Regions from separate parts of the Bacillus sp. es.036 genome, predicted to be linked through region 3. Evidence: riboswitches for the same ligand, from Rfam matches in the RefSeq annotation. Region 3 holds a riboswitch; each other region holds the start of a gene.
What was found. A riboswitch is a leader RNA that binds a small molecule or an ion and turns the genes downstream of it on or off. The one in region 3 is predicted to bind S-adenosylmethionine.
Positions count from the first base shown of each region.

Region 1: it holds a riboswitch for S-adenosylmethionine, as region 3 does, so the genes downstream of both, ATG70_RS07685 (homocysteine S-methyltransferase family protein) here and ATG70_RS10530 (YezD family protein) in region 3, are expected to answer to the same signal.
Region 2: it holds a riboswitch for S-adenosylmethionine, as region 3 does, so the genes downstream of both, msrA (peptide-methionine (S)-S-oxide reductase MsrA) here and ATG70_RS10530 (YezD family protein) in region 3, are expected to answer to the same signal.

Region 1 is NZ_PDIZ01000001.1:1,496,320-1,502,743, forward strand. Features, by position in the region: gene ATG70_RS07655 (L-lactate permease) at 1-137, opposite strand, end outside; gene ATG70_RS07660 (hypothetical protein) at 295-525, shown strand; gene ATG70_RS07665 (CPBP family intramembrane glutamic endopeptidase) at 657-1,259, shown strand; gene rlmN (23S rRNA (adenine(2503)-C(2))-methyltransferase RlmN) at 1,411-2,478, shown strand; gene ATG70_RS07675 (hypothetical protein) at 2,611-2,988, shown strand; gene ATG70_RS07680 (DUF3895 domain-containing protein) at 3,117-4,124, shown strand; SAM riboswitch class I at 4,214-4,323, shown strand; gene ATG70_RS07685 (homocysteine S-methyltransferase family protein) at 4,405-5,454, shown strand; gene murB (UDP-N-acetylmuramate dehydrogenase) at 5,830-6,424, shown strand, end outside.
Region 2 is NZ_PDIZ01000001.1:1,332,240-1,338,663, forward strand. Features, by position in the region: gene ATG70_RS06960 (phytoene desaturase family protein) at 1-1,129, opposite strand, end outside; gene ATG70_RS06965 (glycosyl-4,4'-diaponeurosporenoate acyltransferase) at 1,304-1,822, shown strand; gene fni (type 2 isopentenyl-diphosphate Delta-isomerase) at 1,803-2,846, shown strand; gene ATG70_RS06975 (Na+/H+ antiporter NhaC family protein) at 2,968-4,332, shown strand; SAM riboswitch class I at 4,413-4,527, shown strand; gene msrA (peptide-methionine (S)-S-oxide reductase MsrA) at 4,628-5,278, shown strand; gene ATG70_RS06985 (hypothetical protein) at 5,320-6,424, opposite strand, start outside.
Region 3 is NZ_PDIZ01000001.1:2,046,238-2,052,661, reverse strand. Features, by position in the region: gene ATG70_RS10555 (DUF4190 domain-containing protein) at 1-278, shown strand, start outside; gene ispG (flavodoxin-dependent (E)-4-hydroxy-3-methylbut-2-enyl-diphosphate synthase) at 347-1,465, opposite strand; gene ATG70_RS10545 (hypothetical protein) at 1,606-1,935, opposite strand; gene ATG70_RS10540 (DUF1002 domain-containing protein) at 2,120-2,995, shown strand; gene ATG70_RS10535 (NfeD family protein) at 3,067-3,723, shown strand; SAM riboswitch class I at 3,840-3,945, shown strand; gene ATG70_RS10530 (YezD family protein) at 4,042-4,185, shown strand; gene ATG70_RS10525 (phosphoadenylyl-sulfate reductase) at 4,284-5,006, shown strand; gene ATG70_RS10520 (inorganic phosphate transporter) at 5,003-6,067, shown strand; gene sat (sulfate adenylyltransferase) at 6,093-6,424, shown strand, end outside.

The DNA.
Region 1 (6,424 bases), 550 kb from region 3:
CAAATGAAAAAAGCTACGACTGCAGTAAGTAGTAAACTTCCTGGCATGGCGGTAGTAGCCGGAAGGCGTAGTAGAACAAGCAAGATAAATACCGCAAGAATCGGCGTTAATGCCGCAAAAAGTTGGAGTCCATTCATTTTTCTCACCTTTTCTACGAGGTTAATGTGATCTCTTTCACATATAGCTTATCTAAAATCACCTAAACATTAAGTGACAAACATCACACTTTAAAACAAACTGGGAAAAGAAAATCTGTTAAAATAGCTTTGAATCAATAATGAAGGAGCTGATATTATGTTAAAAAAAGTCGATTACTTTTTCTATCCAGTTGACGTTACCCAGCCTACTGGGGCAGAAGTGACGTATTATTGGGAAATTAGCGTGGCGGAATACGAAGGAAAAATCTATGCGTATGCGAAGGCGGACGAATTTGGAAGAAAAATTCGCTGGCACCAAAGTGATCAGCCTGATAAAGAAAGTGCCCTTACAGTCATTCAAGAAAAATGTAAATCTCAAAGCAAGTAAGCAAAAAGCTAGCGAACTTTGCTAGCTTTTTTAGCACATCGTAACCTATCCAGGTTGTTCATTTTGGCATGCGTTCGATACATTCAGGGTACGATGAAGAAAAATGGCCAACAAGATAGGATGACGAACGCATGAACCAGAAAATCATAATCCTTAGCACACTTTTATTAGCGCATATTCTCTTGTTTTTAAGCTTTGTTCACTATCCAGAAACGTTTTGGCCTGTTTTTACTGTCACACTTGCGATTTTAATTTTCCTAAGTGTGAAAACAGGAACACTTTCGTTTCGAAAAATAACAATTAGCAACTGGTGTTATATCCTGATTAGTGCCATCTTGCTTTATGCGATTTCGTATATTGGAATAGAAGGAATCAAGTGGGTTTATCCCTCATTATTTGAAGACATGGAACGCTTTTACGATATTGTGGAACCAGTTAAAGCTTGGCATTTTATTAGTCTTATTCTAATCGTCATCCCAGGAGAAGAGATTTATTGGAGAGGGTATATCCAGCAACAATTAAAACGGTATAAAAAAGGAGACACCATTTTCATTGCAACCATTTTATATGCGACAGCCCATCTGTACTCAGATGCCTATTTATTAGTAGCAGCAGCAATAGGCGGCGGAATGGCGTGGGGATGGCTATATGAAAAAACAAAAAATTTTTGGGTCCCACTCCTATCGCATATTCTTTTCGATCTTCTTATTCTCGTTTTTATTCCGCTACTTTAAGGAGCAAACGACTTTTCCTAATGGGGAAGGTCGTTTTCTTTTTCACTAATTCCTACAAATGATGTCACTATTCTAGACTAAGCGGTTGCGACTTGGTTATACTTCTAGTAGTATTAGAATGAATGGCTAAGAATTGAAAAGAGGGTTATAAATGAAAGAATCGATATACGGATTAACGTTTGATCAGCTAACTGAATGGTTGCTAGAACGTGGTCACAAAAAATTCCGTGCCTCCCAAGTTTGGGATTGGCTCTATAAAAAACGTGTTAAAGAATTTTCTCAAATGAATAACGTAAATAAAGACTGTATCAAGCTTTTGGAAGAGAATTTTGCTATCCAGACATTAACTCAAGAAATCAAGCAGGAATCTTCTGACGGTACGATCAAGTTCTTGTTCAAACTCCAAGACGGAAACGTTATTGAAACGGTACTCATGCGTTTTCATTACGGTCAATCGGTCTGTGTGACGACACAAGTAGGTTGTAATATCGGTTGTTCCTTCTGTGCAAGTGGACTTCTTAAAAAGAGCCGTGACCTTACAAGTGGAGAAATTGTTGAGCAAATTATGAACGTTCAGCACGCCCTTGATGAAAAGGCTAATGAAGAACGCGTAAGTCACATTGTTATTATGGGAATTGGGGAACCATTTGATAACTACGATAATATGATGGACTTCCTTCATATCGTTAATTCTCAAAAAGGTCTTTGCATTGGCGCTCGCCATATCACGGTTTCTACAAGTGGACTTGCGAAGCAAATTTACGATTTTGCGAATGAAGATTTACAAGTGAACCTTGCGATCTCACTTCACGCGCCTAATGATGAGCTTCGAACCAAGATTATGAAAATCAATAAAGCTTATCCACTTGGAAAACTAATGCCTGCAATTGATTACTATCTTGAGAAAACCAACCGCAGAATTACGTTCGAGTATATTATGTTGAGAGATGTTAATGATCACGTAGAAGAAGCGAAACAACTCGCCAATCTACTAGCTGATAAGCGCCATCTTTCATACGTAAACTTGATTCCATACAACCCGGTTGATGATCACTCTTATCAGCGTAGTGAAAAAGAATCGATTCTTGCGTTCTATGATACGCTTAAGAAGAACGGCATTAACTGCGTGATCCGTCATGAGAACGGGACAGACATTGATGCAGCTTGCGGTCAGCTTCGTAGTAAGCAAGTGAAGAAACTAGAAAACGCAGGAAAATAGCACGAATGAAAAGACGCTCACCATAAATGGTGGCGTCTTTTTATATGCAAAGGCAATCACACCAACCATTTTTTAATGCATACACTGAAAACAAGCTAGCTTGAGTTCAACTTGTAAGTAAGGAGACAAAATATGAAAGGGTTAATGATTGTTTTTAGTTTACTATGCATCTGGATTGGATCTGGACTATACACGGATTATCAACGTGAAAGCCTACCTTTTGAGTTAATGGGGGAAGATACAAGCATAAAGTCTGGATATAACGATATTTATATTTTTAGAGAAAATAAACAAATTACTTCGCTTGAAGTGTTCGATCAAACTAGAGAACGGGTAAAAGTATATCAAATAGATGATTTAAAGGACCTATACCCATCAGCTTCTTATGTAAAAGGAGAAGTGAAAGAAGGAAAACTCTATCTTTTATACGATGAAGGCGGAAAAGTTGTTTCCAAAAGAGTTGTAGTTGGTGCCAGAGGATCTTTATCATTTATGCCTGAAAGAAAATAAATTTTCCTAACAAATCGCCAATTCGTTTTCAGGATTGGCTTTTCTTCTTATAAGAATTAAGTTGATCGGGTCATCACAACAGCAATACCTGTTATAATGGCGTTACTATTGCATAGAGAGGGATTTATATGACAAAGAGCCTTACGAACTCTGAGAGAGATCAATTACTGCAAGATCTTACATTTGACCAACAATCATATCTTATGAATACTCTTAAACGAGGTAAAAAAACAGCTTTTGCCAATGTGATTGCTCAAAGTAAAGGAAGAATGATTCCAAACGGAGCTACTGATGAGGAAATTGGAATGTTGCTTGACGATTGGATACTAGACGATTATCTGGATGCAGGTGCTGTCTCAGAAGATCTAAAATGCGAATGTGGTCGTGCATTACGCTATCAATACATTGTTCGACATGTAAAAACTGGTGAAGTGCGTCGTTTTGGGATTAACCATTTCGAAGAACACACTGGCTTACCAGGTACCATCGTAAAAGAAGTTGTACAAGGTTTTACAAAAATTGATTATGAGTTAGATGAACTCTTATTAAAAAAGCAAAACGGCTCGCCTACATATGATATCCCTGAAGGTTTGAAGCTACCAACCGATATTGAAGAGCCACTTTCCTTACAACTTCCGTTACTTGATCGACAAGAAAAACGGTTAAACAGTTTAATCAGGGGTTACCGTGAAGAAAAGGAAGCGTTACAGAGAGGTAGTAATACGTTAGAGGCTTTAGATATCCCAACACAGAAAAAAGAAGACTTGCAACCTAAAGAAACTTTATCTCAAGATGAGTTACAAGGCTCTTTTGATTTGTTCGCTGACGAAGCGAAAGAACCTTTACCCGTTAACAACGTTGAGAAACCGAAAGAAACTTATTTTGTGGGAGATCTTTCGTTTCCAACTCAGGAAGCGATAGACGGCTATATTCAACAAGGTACAGAGAGTGCGTTGATGATTTGCGAGCTCTTAATCAAAGAAGGAAAAGTTCAAGACAAACGCTACTCGACAAAGAAACCGAAAATTTACTATGCAGTTTGCACTTATCTCGATTCTTTTGTGTCTTCTGGATCCATGTCTGTTGAGCCGCTTGGACGTGAAGATCGCATCTATCGATTAAAAAGCGGACAATGATCCTGACATTTCATAATTATCAGATAAAGCATTGACATTTCAATATACCAGGTCTATAATTTCAAACATGTTCAAAAATTAAATCAATACTCTTATCAAGAGTGGCGGAGGGAATAGGCCCTATGATGCCCGGCAACCTTTCAACTTCAGTTGAAGCTGGTGCCAAATCCTACAGATGATGTCATCTGGAAGATAAGAGGAGGATTCTGTTAGCAATCCCTCTTCTTATTTTTTAAGAAGAGGGATTTTTTATTTTACAGAGAATAAGGAGCTGTTACACATGAAAAGAACACTTGAACAACGCCTGCAAGATGGCCCAGTCATTTGCGGGGAAGGTTATCTGTTTGAATTAGAACGACGTGGTTATCTCCAAGCAGGATCATTCGTGCCAGAAGTTGCCCTAGATAATCCTGAAGCTCTTAAACAAACCTATCGAGATTATATGCTTGCAGGATCTGATGTCGTGCTAGCTTTTACGTATAATGGCCACAGAGAGAAAATGAGAATTATTGGAAAAGAAGACTTGCTAGAGCCGCTAAATCGACAAGCCATCCGCCTCGCTAAAGAGGTAGCGAAGGAACATCCTGAAGAAGAAGCACTTGTAGCAGGGAATATATCCAATACGAATCTATTTGATCCAGAAGATGAAAATAGTAAAGAACAAATACGGTCTATGTTCTCCGAGATGGTAAAATGGAGTAAAGAAGAAGGCGTTGATTTCATTAATGGGGAAACATTTTATTATTACGAAGAAGCGAAAATAGCCTTAGAAGAAATTCAAAAACAAGATCTTCCAGCAGTTATTACACTTGGACTTATGAGTGAAAACATTTTAAGAGACGGCTATACCGTTGAGGAAGCTTGCCGGTTGTTAGAAGAACATGGAGCGCTAGTTGTTGGAATGAACTGCTTTCGAGGACCTGCTACAATGCAGCCATACATCGAGAAAATTAGACAGTCTGTTACTGGATATGTTGGCGCACTTCCAATTCCTTATCGAACAACAGAAGAACATCCAACATTTTTTAACTTACCTGACGGCGGATGTGCCTGTACATTGCCAACAGAGACAACCTTTCCAACATCTCTCGATCCACTTTATTGCAACCGTTATGAACTAGCAGAATGGGCAAAAGAAGCAAAAAGTGTCGGGGTAAATTATTTTGGACTATGTTGTGGTGCTTCTCCAAGTATGTTGAGAGAAGTCGCTGAAACAGTAGGTAGAACAGCTGTGAATTCTATTTACTCTCCAAATATGGAGAAACATTTTCTGTTTGGATCAGATGAATCGTTAAAGAAAAACAATACGGCTTATCGACAGAAGGCATAGATGATGACAAAACGGAGCGGGAAACCTCTCCGTTTTTTACTGCAAAAAGAATAGGCCTGTAACGTATTGGCAATAACGATAAAAAGAAAGTGAAAATGGAACCAATACAGATATGTCTGCATGTAATAAAACATCAATACATTTTACGATTGATCCCGGCCCGATTTTTGTTATAAAAGCAGCTTTCCACAATGAAAAATCTTGCTTTTTATATCTTTAGCGTAAGATTCATTTAAAAATAGTAGCTTCTTTTGTCAAAATGATCATATTCAGACATCAGTTGTGTTATTATTTTAAATGTGTTTGAATATGTGACACAACGAAACTCTAATGAAATCATAACAAAAAGAACTTGTTTTATAAGCGAGGTAGCCTATGGATAATCAAAATGTAATAAATGAACTCCGCTCGATTTTGCCAGAAGCGGAATTGAAAATAAATGAGCCTTTAAATGCCCACACCTATACGAGGATGGGTGGGTGTGCAGATGTTCTTGTTTTTCCTAACACAATTGAAGATGCAAGAGCAGCCGTAGAATATGCTTATCAAAAGAAATATCCTTTAACGATACTAGGGAAAGGATCAAATGTAATCATTCAAGATGGTGGTATTCGCGGTATTGTCTTGAATCTGTCTTCTTTAAAATTGATTGATAAAAAAGACAAAAAAGTGATTGCTCAAGCAGGCGCTCGAATTATTGATGCATCTGAATTTGCGCGTGATGGAAAACTTAGCGGTCTTGAGTTTGCATGTGGTATACCAGGTTCTGTTGGTGGAGCTGTTTATATGAACGCAGGAGCATACGGTGGAGAGATAGCTGATTGTCTCGAAAGTGTTCTCGCTGTAACGAAAGAAGGAAAGTTAATTAAATTAACCGCTGATGAACTTGATTTATCTTATCGTCACAGTAACGTAGATGAAAAAGGTTTGCTTGTTTTAGAAGCAACCTTCGCTCTAAAAGATGGCGACT
Region 2 (6,424 bases), 710 kb from region 3:
TTAACACAAATAAATTTTCTTTTCCAGAAGGTGCTTGTGTCGGATCTGATTTTGAAGAGACGCCAATGTAAACAGTTGGATCGTCAGCAGGAACACCTTCATCAAAGATTTGTTTGAATTCAAGCTCTGGATCTTTCGAGAAAAAGAAATTGTGATGTTGCAGCTGATCGAATGTTTTATTAACTCCAAGTAACAGAACAAGACCTGATACAGTCGGTGTATATTTTTGGAGATCTTTTTTCACTTTTTCTGCTCCAGGTTCGCCTTTTAAAAGCGTCTCATGTGCAGGAATTCCTTCAAGGTTGCTGACAATTAAATCAGCTTCCATCGTTGTTCCATTTGCAAGCTTTACGCCAGCGGCTTTTTTGTTTACAGTAAGAATCTCAGCTACCTCTGTATTCACTTGAACGTCGACACCTAGTTCATCGAGAAGCTTTAGCATTCCTTCTGCTATGTTGTACATCCCGCCTTCAACATAATAGATTCCTAGACCAAGTTGGACGTACACAAGCTGTGATAGGATAGCAGGAGAATGATAAGGCGAAGAACCTATATACATAATGAAGAAGTTGAAAAGCTGTTGAAGATGCTTATCATCAAGATACTTTTCTGTAGCCTGATTCATTGATTTCATCGGATCCATTGTGAGAAGATCTTTAAATGAGTGAAGCTTTTGCAAATCTTGAATGCCTGATAAACTTTTCTTGTAAAAACTTTTAAGACTCAGGTCAAACATAGTTTTGCAATAATCTAAGTAGGATAGGAAGTTGGAATAATCTTTCTCTGAGCGTTTATGTACCTCAGATAACATGACCGCGATGTCACTCGTAACATCAATTTGTGCACCGTCTTCAAAAAAAGTTCTCCACTGAGGTTCAATTCGCTTAATCGTCATATAATCGTTTACATTTCGCTTCGCACTTTTGAACAGTTTCTCGAGCACCCAGGGCATTGTGAGGATGGAAGGTCCTGTATCAAACTTAAATCCTTGACCGGAACGTTTGTTTAACTTACCACCAGCTCGTTCGTTTTTTTCAAGTACAGTTACTTTGTGTCCATCTGCAGCGAGGCGAATAGCGGCTGAAAGTCCACCAAGGCCAGCCCCAATTACGATTGTTTTTTTGCTCATTCCTTCTCCTCCTTCATCAAATTAGCGTCATGAATCGACTTTTGTACACTGTCATTGTATAGTTTAGGTATAACCTTTGTAAAGGAATCATAACGCTGTTAAAGTGTTTAGTATGCTTTCTTGTTAATTACCTAAAAATGGATAGGTTAAACAATGTTGAAGTGAGGTATGCATATGCACGTTATCCACTTAACCGTCCTAGAATTAATCTTAGTGAATATTTTTGCATGGCTGATTATTCATGTATCTATCTCTTATATTTGCCTTCGTTTGCCAGATTCCTTTTACGAATCAAAAAAAACTGGGTTAGAGAGCAACAAAAAGGAACTAAATTTCTATGAAGGCTTACGAATACGTAAATGGAAAACCATACTTCCTGATGGGGGAGACGTGTTTAAAGGTGGCTTTCGAAAGAAAGAGTTAAAGACACTTAGCTCATCCTATCTTACGAAATTTATTGTTGAGACAAGACGTGCAGAAGTGACCCACTGGCTCCTAATCCCGCCTTCCATTTTGTTTTTTTTATGGAATCCAATGAATATTGGGTTCGCTATGGTTGGGTACGCACTAATTGTTAATCTTCCATTTATCCTGATTCAACGGTACAATCGACTCAGGTTAAAACCATTACTAAGTAAACAGTTGAAAAAAGAGCAGCGCAGGGGGAATTCCATTGGAACATTTGGGGTTTGAGCAAACCGAAAAACGAAAAAACGAGCATATCGACATCTGTCTTACAGAAGAAGTTGAAGGGGCAGGATTAACGACAGGACTAGAACGCTATCGTTTTAAACACAATCCATTACCTGAGATTGCTTATGATGAAGTGGATATCTCTACTTCTTTTCTAAATAAAAAATTAAACACGCCATTTCTTATAAGCTCAATGACCGGCGGCACTGAACGAGCATGGGAAATAAATAAGCGTCTTGCCAAAGCTGCTGAAGCACATGGGTGGGCACTTGGAGTAGGATCGATGCGTGCAGCGATTCAAGAATCCAAATCCGTATACTCCTTTGATGTGAGAAAATACGCACCAACCATCCCGGTCCTAGCTAATATTGGGGCTGTACAACTTAATTACGGTTTTACCATTGAAGAATGTAAGCGAGCCATTGATTTAATTCAAGCTGATGCGCTGTTGCTTCATTTAAATCCACTACAGGAAGTGTTTCAACCAGAAGGCGACACAGATTTCCAGGATTTAATTGTTAAAATTCGTGAAGTAGCAAAGGCGATTCCCGTTCCGCTTGGGATTAAAGAAGTTGGTATGGGGATTGATGCGAAGACAGCTCAGCGCCTGATTAGTGCGGGGGCCAGCTTTATCGATGTCGCAGGGGCGGGCGGAACGTCCTGGATTCAAGTTGAAAGCTATCGTTCTCATCAAACGATGCGCAGGCAAGCTGCGAAGGCTTTTGAGGATTGGGGGAACCCAACCGCAGATTGCATCATTGATGTGCGAAAGCAGCACCCTGATGTACCAATGATTGCAAGTGGAGGGCTAAAAAACGGTGTGGACGCAGCGAAAGCGATCGCCCTCGGTGCAGATGTTTCTGGATTTGGAAGGGCATTACTTGAAAATGCCGTAAATGAAACTGAAGAAGCGCTCTCAGAACAATTGAAACGAATTGAATTTGAATTACGAACTGCTATGTTTGGGATTGGTGCTTCGTCTATTAACAGGTTAAAATACAATAGCGCATTACGTAAGAAATAGTCAGGGCCCAGGCTCTGGCTTTTTTGTTTTTGTATAGGTCGTCTTCTAGCGTGCAAACTAGAGCAGAAGGAGGGCGAACTTATTGGACTGGTTATCTGTGTTCCCTTTTATCGTAGTGATAATGGTTGCGATGAAAACTAAGCTAGTGATTCCAGGTCTTACAGCAGGACTGTTAACGGCCTCATTTATTTATAAACCGGGCGTCATTAGTGGTTTACAGCAGTTTTATGAGTTTATCATGAGTGGTCTTAAAGATGAGAATAACGTTAAAATCGTTCTTTTTCTCTATATGTTTACCGGATTAATTGGATTAATGAAATATACAGGTGGAATTAAAGGGTTTGTTCATCTAGCATCTTCGAAAATCAATACAAAAAAAGGAGCATTGTTTCTTACTTGGATCTCGACAATTGGAACCTTTAGCGCTCCGAGCTTTCGCATTGTAACAGTAGCACCAATCATGAAAGCTCTTCTAAATAAAGTGAAAATCACGCCTCAGGAACTTGGATTTGTGATCGAGACGACTGCCACTCCAGTGATTGTATTGATGCCAATTGCGACTGCTTTTGTTGGATACATGTCGTCTGTTGTTCAGCTTTCTTTAAAAGCGGAAGGCATTGAAGGTGATGGTTATCGTTATTTTCTTCAAAGTATTCCGTATAACTTTTTTTCCATCAGTATCATTCTAATCGGCTTTTATTTAAGCTTTTTTCATCACAGCAAAAAACAAGCGACTGATGCAGGGAATCAAGAGAAGGAGCTAGATGATCAGTGGGAGGACTGTCATCCAGCCGTAGCAAAAGACCTTCCAAAAAAGCCGTTCAACTTATTACTGCCGCTTGGAGGAGTCATACTGTTAACTCTTTTTCTTACGTATTGGAGTGGGTATGAAAAAGGCTTTACCTCCTTACTTCAAGCATTCATTGAGGCGGATGTGCTTGATGCCATGGTATTTGCTCTATTAACAACGGTGCTACTTACATTCCTTTTTTATTTATTCCAGCGTTTCTCCTTAAAGGAACTCGTGACTTTCTTTATTGAAGGAGGAAATGAAATGATGCCGGTGATCATATTGTTAACGGTTGTGTGGGGGCTCGCTGCCTCAACTGAAGCGCTTGGATTTTCAACATTTGTCACATCTAATCTTGATTGGATTCCATCGTTATTCGTTCCGCCTGTTTTGTTTCTTGTTGGTGCGTTTATTTCTTATTTCATTGGTTCGTCGTGGGGAACTTGGGGGATTTTAATGCCGCTTGGTATTTCGCTTGGTCATTCAACCGGAACCGATCTTCCTCTCGTCATTGGAGCCGTATTTGCGAGCGGTACATTTGGAGCTTTTTCTTCACCGTTAAGTGATAATACGAATACAATAGCGAGAATTTTAAAGTTAAACCCGATGACATATGCTAAATTTAAACTAACTCCTGCACTTATTGCAGCAGGGACGGCTGCAGTAGGATATTTTATTATTTCTTTTGTGATTTAGCTTGAGCACTTTTCTATTGACAACTGTTTTAATACCATTTATTATTGAGATTAACTTAATAATCCTTTGTTTAAAGGATCTTCTTATTCAGAGAGGTGGAGGGACTGGCCCTTAGATACCTCGGCAACGGACCAATGAACATTTTGTTCATGCGGAACCGTGCCAATTCCTGCGGCGAAAGTCGGAAAATGAGAAGAGGCTCGGTATATCCAAACCCTCTTCTGTTCGGGCAGATGAGGGTTTTTTGTATGCATCCTCATCTGGAAAATTGTTTTAGTAGAGGGAGTGAACGATCTTGCATACACTAATGGATAACGAAACTAGAAAACAGCAACTTATTAAGACCCTTCTCCAAAAAGGAATCTATAAGAAGGGTGCCAAACAGCTTTATATGTTAACACTAAATGAACTGGAAAACATATATGATCGATCTGAAAAAATCAATACGATAACTGGAAACGGAGTGGTCAAAGTGGAGCAAGCAACATTTGCAGCAGGGTGCTTTTGGGGTGTAGAAGCACTATTTCAACAATTAAACGGCGTTATTTCGACAACAGCAGGATTTACTGGTGGTGAAACAATTAACCCTACGTATGAAGATGTTTATTCTGAGTTAACAGGTCATGCAGAATCCGTGCAAGTTGAATACGATCCTTCCCTCATTTCTTATGAAGAGCTCGTGGAAGTGTTTTTTGAAAATCATAACCCAACTTCTTTAAATAAACAGGGAGAAGATATCGGAACCCGCTATCGCTCAGCGATCTTTTTCCATTCTAATGAGCAGGCAGAAATTGCATTAATTGCAAAAGAAAATCTTGAGCGTTCAGGGCGTTTTAAGAAACATGTTGTTACTCAAATTGTTCCGATCACTTCATTTTATCGTGCAGACGAATATCACCAAAGTTATCTTGCTAAGCGTGGACAGTCTTCTTGTAAAATTTCGTAACACAAAAAAGCTTTTCCTCAATAGTATGAGGAAAAGCTTTTTTAGTTTGGTTGGTTTACACCGATTTGATCAAGAAAAATCTTTCCTTTTGGAGAGGCGTTAAACTCAAACGTGATGGAGTCGATCTCATCTAGCTTCACAAATCTGTTTTCCTTCTTGAAAAGTTGTATCGGAATGTTAAACGTTTGGAGTACGGGTTCGGTAGGTTCACCGTAACGCCGTTCTTCAAAAAAATTTGTTTTCGTATGCTGAATAGGGAGTGCCCCGTGCATTGGCATAATATCACTTAACAATACGCTGGATGACTCACCGTTGGCTGAGCTTACAGTTACCCTAAAATCAACCGGCTGTTGATCTTCTGCTTCCGATACGTTTGCTGCAGTAAATGTTAGTGCGCTATTCGGTGTGAAATGATATGGATCTTGTAACGGTTTCGTGAGATCTAGTGAGTAAGATGCATTTTTTGAATAGGATTGATCCCATTTCAAAAACACACCGTGAGTTCCTCTTTCCTTATCTCTACGAAATTCAAGTTCCCCTTCATACCACTGAATAAAGCTATTGGCTTCTATATCAATAAAAGGTGATGTTGCGGTTAGCACGTTCACATCTTCCTCAAAGTCACTGAATATATGGTAGGACGGATCTTCGTATTTACTAATATAAGTTGTCTTGGGTAACCACTCAAGTGCATAGCGGTAATCCTCAAACATTGGCTGATAACGATCATCTTCATGAAGAGTTGCCTCTAGAAAACCGGATACGTAAGTGCTTGCAATCTGACGCTGCTCATCGCCTTCAAGTAAAGGCTGTTTATTTAATAGTAATGTAAAAGGGAAGTACGTATCATTTTCTCCCCAGGTGGTGTTAAATTGTCCATGATTAGCACCATCAATATAAAGAGACGATTTCATCGCATTTTCGCTACCTGTTAATTGAATACCGTTATATTGGCGATCTCCTTCAAATTCAGATAAGTCACTATCATAAGAACCACCAAGTAATAAGTAATTTACATCATCAACTTCAATTTTACGATCAGAGAGAGTTTGATAATCGGTTGGAGCCAGTGCAATTACGGTTTCAATCTTGTAGTTAAAGTCAAAACGCATGTTAGCATTGTTTGGATAGCGATCGAGTTCATTG
Region 3 (6,424 bases):
TACAGTCACCTGAAAATGAACGTCCAACTTCTGAAGAGCATCATGAACACTTTGAAGCTAAAAGACAGGAACAAGAAAAAACGGGAGTAGGTATTGGTGTAGCAGCGCTTGCTCTATCCGTTATTTCTTTGTTCATTCTTCCCGTCATTCTTGGAGCAGCGGGAATTGTGGTAGGATTTGTTGCTAGGAGAAAGGGACTGACAACGCTTGGATCATGGGCGGTAGGTGTCGGTGCCGCTTCAATGATCATCAGCTTATTCTTCGCACCGTTCTTTTAGTTATAACCGAAATAGAAAAGCCAGGCACTCTTTCGTGCCTGGCTTTTCGTGTCTACAGGAACAGTTTCTTAAGAGTTAGCTTCTGCTTTCTCTTTTTCTTCTGCCATTTTCTTGTAGTGTTCTTCTGCTATTTTATCTACTTCTTTTTTCAATTCTTCTACCATTGTTTCTTCAGGAACCTTGCGGATGATTTCTCCGTGACGGAAGAGAAGACCTTCACCTCTAGCGCCTGCAATACCAATATCCGCTTCACGTGCTTCACCAGGGCCGTTTACGGCGCAGCCAAGCACAGCTACTTTAATTGGTGCTTTGATCGTTGAAATATACTCTTCAACTTCATTTGCAATCGAAATTAAATCAATTTCAATTCGTCCACATGTTGGACAAGAAATTAATGTTGCAGCGTTCGCAGCGAGACCAAATGATTTAAGAAGTTCTCTAGCTACTTTAACTTCTTCAACAGGGTCAGCACTTAGAGAAATACGTGCCGTATTTCCAATACCTTTAGAAAGAATAACACCTAAACCAGCGGCACTTTTTACTGTACCAGCAAATAGCGTTCCAGATTCTGTGATCCCAAGGTGTAATGGATAATCAAATGAGCGAGCTGCGAGCTCATAAGCTTCTGTAGCAAGTTGTACATCAGATGCTTTCATTGAGACAATGATATCGTAGAAATCAAGGTCTTCAAGAATTTTAATGTGATGAAGGGCACTTTCAAGCATACCTTCAGCCGTTGGGTATCCATATTTCTCAAGGATTTTACGCTCTAGTGAACCAGCGTTTACCCCAATGCGAATTGGAATACCTTTTTCTTTAGCAGCCTTAACAACTGCCTCCACTTTTTCACGACGCCCAATGTTACCTGGGTTAATTCGAATCTTGTCTGCTCCACCTTCAATTGCTTTGAGGGCAAGCTTGTAATTGAAATGGATGTCAACGACAAGAGGAATATTGATTCTTTTTTTAATTTCTGGAATCGCATCTGCAGCTCGATCATCTGGACAAGCAACACGTACGATCTGACAACCAGCTTCCTCAAGACGATTAATTTCAGCTACTGTTGCTTCCACATCGTGCGTTTTAGTGGTTGTCATACTTTGAATAATAACTTCATCGTTACCGCCTATCGTTAAAGGACCTACTTTAACAGGTCTTGTTTTACTACGGTGGGTAATTTCATTCATGCGAAAATCGCTCCTTTTACATGTAGGATTGCTTACCTCATGATTTAGATCGCTTTTATATGCTTCCCTAGTAGGGAATAAGACTCATCTGTAATACTATCCCATTGTAGCAACTTTACAGAGCTATTGACAAGAAATAATCACTGAGCAGATGTGTTGGGATAAGTTGGTATCTTATATTCTTTTCCTATTTGTATCCCTGTAGGATGAATTTTGTTTAACGTTTCAAAATCGTGAACAATCGTTTCAATTGCTACAGGAACCGATCCATTTGCTTTTTCCACTAAAGAAAGAACGGTATCACCAGCGTTGATTTTGTAAACCACATAGGGAGCATCGTCTTTTGGTGGAGCGAGTACTTCTGCTGCTTCAGACTCCACTCTGGGTGAGGGGAGTGTCCCAGTTGTTAAATCATAGTAAGTGGTGTGAAGAATTAGGAGTAAAAGGATTCCCATTAGCAACTTTTTCATCGCTCTCACCTTCCTATCGGGTTTATTTCTTTTATATAAAGGTATGCTTGTCCTTCCATGATATGACAGGTTTCTTAATGAATTATCTTTTCTTTCGAGCAACTGTCGAGTAGAATACAAGGAGATGAGAAGTCTAAACATCTACTCATCGAGCAAGCCTTACGTTTAAAAAGGAGATCAAAACATGTTTAAAAAAGTAATGCCATTTTTTCTGTCGATGTTGTTGATCATGTTCATTGTGCCAATTGTAACGTTGGCTGATGCTAGCGTTGGTGATGTCATTGTGACACTTGGTGAAGATTTATCAGAAGAGCAAAAGCAAACGCTGTTAGAAGAAATGAAAGCATCAGACGATGTCATGACCGTGACAGTATCAAATGAAGAAGAGCATAAATACCTTGGAAACTATATTAGTAAAGCCTTAATTGGTACGCGTGCCTTGTCTTCCTCCTCGATTACAATTGGTGAGAAAGATGCTGGGTTAAGTGTTGAAACAAAAAATATCAACTGGGTTACAGATGAGATGTATGCCAATGCTTTAATAACAGCGGGAGTAAAAGACGCTGATATCTACGTGACAGCACCAACGGAAGTATCCGGTACGGCAGCTTTAACTGGTTTGATTAAAGCGTATGAGTTAAGTTCAGATGAAGTCATTCCTGAGGAACAGAAACAGGTTGCAAATGAAGAATTAGTAACGACTGCTCAATTAAGTGATAGCATTGGTGCTGATAAAGCAACAGAGTTAATGACGAAAATTAAAGATGAAATTGCTACAAATCCCCCTGAGACAGAAGAAGACATGAGAACGATGATTAAACAAACGGCTAGCGATTCAGGAATTGAACTAACTCAAGAAGAACTAGACGGACTTGTGGCACTGTTTAATCGAATGAAGAATCTCGATATCGACTGGGATCAAATGAAGAGTCAGCTCGAGAATGCGAGAGAAAATCTTGATGAATTTTTAAACAAAGATGAAACACAATCTTTTATTAAGAAAATAATAGATTTTTTTATTGCGCTTATTGATGGAATAAAAGGGGTATTTCAATCGTAAAGTGACAATGGACTGAAACTTTCTTCTCTCGTTATACGTATTAAGAGTGGAAAGAAAAGGAGGGAGCGAGGATGGAAATCCTATCTTTGCCTGCAGTTGGTTTTCTTGTTGTCTTACTTAGCGTGCTTTTCTTATTCGGAGAGTTGCTTGTTCGAGTAAAAGGGATTTTTGGATTGATTGGAATCCTGATCCTTACATTCTATTTCAGTTACCATTTAACATCATTATCATCTATGGTTTGGATGGGTCTTGTGTTTGCGGTTGGTCTTGGATTAGTTATTCTAGACGGAAAATTATTGAATGACGGAACGTTTGGACTGATTGGATTAGCAATGATGGTAACGGCAGTTGCTATACCTTCCCCAACTTTTCTGTATGGACTGCTTGTTTCAAGTGGATTTTTAATTGGAACTGCTGCGTCCTTTCTATTTTTAAGAGTATTTCCTGCCAGGTCCATGTGGACGAAGATGACGCTAAAAGATCGTCTTAGTAGTGAAATGGGATACAACTCGATGAATGTGGAGTATAAAAAATTAGTTGGAGAAACAGCTATCGCCCTTACTCCGTTTCGACCGAGTGGGACAATTGAAATGAACGATAAAAAGTATAGCGCGATTTCAGCAGGAAGCTGGATCGATAAGGATGCGGTAGTTGTAGTAACCTCTGTTGATGGAACGCGCATTGTAGTAGAAGAAAAGAAAGTAGAAAGTAAACGTCATCCGATATAAAACTGAGCCTCGAGTCATAGATTCGGGGTTTTTTTCATATTCTTTACTAATCCGTTTATCCCGATCTCTAAACTAGGGTTGACAGATTGTTAGATAATAGTTAAGATTTAGAAAATAACTTATCAAGAGAGACCGAGGGACTGGCCCGATGACGTCCAGCAACCTGCCTTCGAGGCAAGGTGCTACTTCCAGCAAAATGGAGTCCATTTTGGAAGATAAGGTGAATTAAGGTAACCTAATCTGTCTTTCCAATTTGGGAAGGCTTTTTTAGTTGTTTAGCCTCTCCTATAGATTATGATGAGCAAGGGAGGTTGCAAGATGGGAAGCAAGGAGCAGAACTTTTCAGACGTTGCAGCGCGTATTGAACGAATGCTAAGTACGTTGAAGTATGGATCGATTACACTTGTTATTCAAGATGGAAAGGTGATTCAACTTGAAAGAAAAGAAAAAGAACGACTTTAATTTTAGCGCTGACTAGAGACACTAGAGGCGGTTCTAACCACGGTGGTTAGGACTGCCTCTTTTTTTAGGATAATTTGATTGCAATAGGAGGTTTTGTAATGGAATGGTTATATGAGAGCTGGTCAGGCGAGGAGCCGGAATTCAATCAGCATTCAGATACAAAAGGAGCATTGGAAGTTCTTAATTGGGCTTATCAAACTTATAAAGAAGACATCGTATATGCATGTAGTTTCGGTGTGGAAGGTATTGTTCTCATTGATTTGATTTCTCGTGTAAATGAGGAAGCGGAGATTGTTTTTTTAGACACCGGACTTCACTTTGAAGAAACGTATCAATTGATTGAGAAAGTAAAAGCGAGATATCCAAAGCTTAAGATAAAGATGAAGCAACCAAAAGAGTCTGTAGAAGAGCAAGCATTAAGTAAAGGGGAGGCGCTTTGGGAGAAGGATCCAGGGCAATGCTGTAATTTACGAAAAATTGTTCCTTTACATGAAGAACTAGATGGCGTAAGCGCCTGGATATCGGGCTTAAGAAGAGAACAGTCCCCTCTAAGACAAAAAACGAATTATTTAAATCGAGATAAAAAATTTCAGTCCATAAAAGTTTGTCCACTCATTCATTGGACGTGGAAAGAAATTTGGCGCTACGTCTACGAGAAAGATTTACCATATAATCCCCTTCACGATCAAGGCTATCCAAGTATCGGCTGTGCCGTATGCACAGAAAGAGTTTTGAGTGGAAGTGATTCTAGAGCGGGGAGATGGGCAAGTCAGGAGAAAACAGAGTGCGGATTGCATCTTGATTCCGCATCAAGCCGATGACGATTTTAGTGATTACAGTTGCGCTGTTTTTTGCCATGAATATTGGAGCAAGTGGTGCAGCTGCATCAATGGGGGTGGCCTATGGAGCTGGTGCCATAAAAAAAAGACGCACAGCACTAGCTATATGTGCTTTCGGAATAGTAGCCGGGGCCATTTTTGGTGGAGGGAATGTCATTAAGACGATGGGCAGTGGAATTATTCCCACCTCAGTGCTTAGTTTAAAAGTGATTCTGATTATATTCATTTCAGCGACAACGGCACTTTTTCTAGCAAATATTATGGGGATCCCTTTATCAACGAGTGAAGTAACTGTTGGATCAGTTGTAGGGGTAGGCATTGCATACCGTGCATTGTTTTTTTCAAATGTTATAGTCATTATGCTATTGTGGATTATTATTCCAGTTATTGCTTTTGTGACAGCCTTAATAGTAGGGAAAGGGTTGAAGGCTCTAAAAAAGCGTTTACACCTTACAACAAAATGGCAAAAAACGCTTACTATCGTTTTAATTGCAGCTGGATTTCTTGAAGCATTCTCGGCAGGAATGAATAATGTGGCCAATGCAGTTGGCCCTTTAGTAGGAGCGGGAGTTCTTTCCCTTTCTCACGGTGCGTGGTTAGGGGGAGCATTTGTTGCTTTAGGTGCACTTGTCTTTGGAAGCCGCGTACTTGAAACGAATGGCTACCGCATTACACGTTTTTCGCTAGGTGAAGGGTGTGCGATATCGGGTACGAGCGCTGGGCTAGTAATCGGTGCTTCCTTTTTTGGAATTCCAGTCCCACTTACACAAATTACGACTTCTTCAATCATTGGAATTGGTACAGCAAAAGATGGCTTTCAACTCTGGCAAAAAGATGTCATTACAAAGATGTTAAAGGTATGGGCCGTTTCACCAGTTTTTTCATTAGTTATTTCTTACAGTATGATTAAGCTTTTTCTAGAAAGTGACCTGTACACGTTAATAGCAATCGGAAGCGTTATTCTTGCAACGGTAGGATCAGGAAGTTTGATTCGATCAATTCGTACACAAAAAAGAACCTTACAAGAAAAAGAAAGTTTATAAAACATTTTATTTTGGAGGGATTACTATGACAACAATTCATGCACATGGTGGAAAACTGATCGATCGTTTTAACCCAGATAAAAAGATAGAAGGAATTCAAAAAGAAATAGAATTAGATAAAACAGCTTTAAGCGATCTGGAATTGATTGGAACTGGAGCATATAGTCCATTAACCGGTTTTCTTAATGAAAGTGATTACACATCAGTTGTTCATAATCTTAAATTAGAAAACGGTTTGCCGTGGAGTATTCCCATTACGTTACCAGTAACCGATAACGTCGCTAAAAAAATCTCTCTTGGCGATGAAGTGAAGCTTATAAGCGAAGGAACCGTATATGGTACTGTGACCGTTGAATC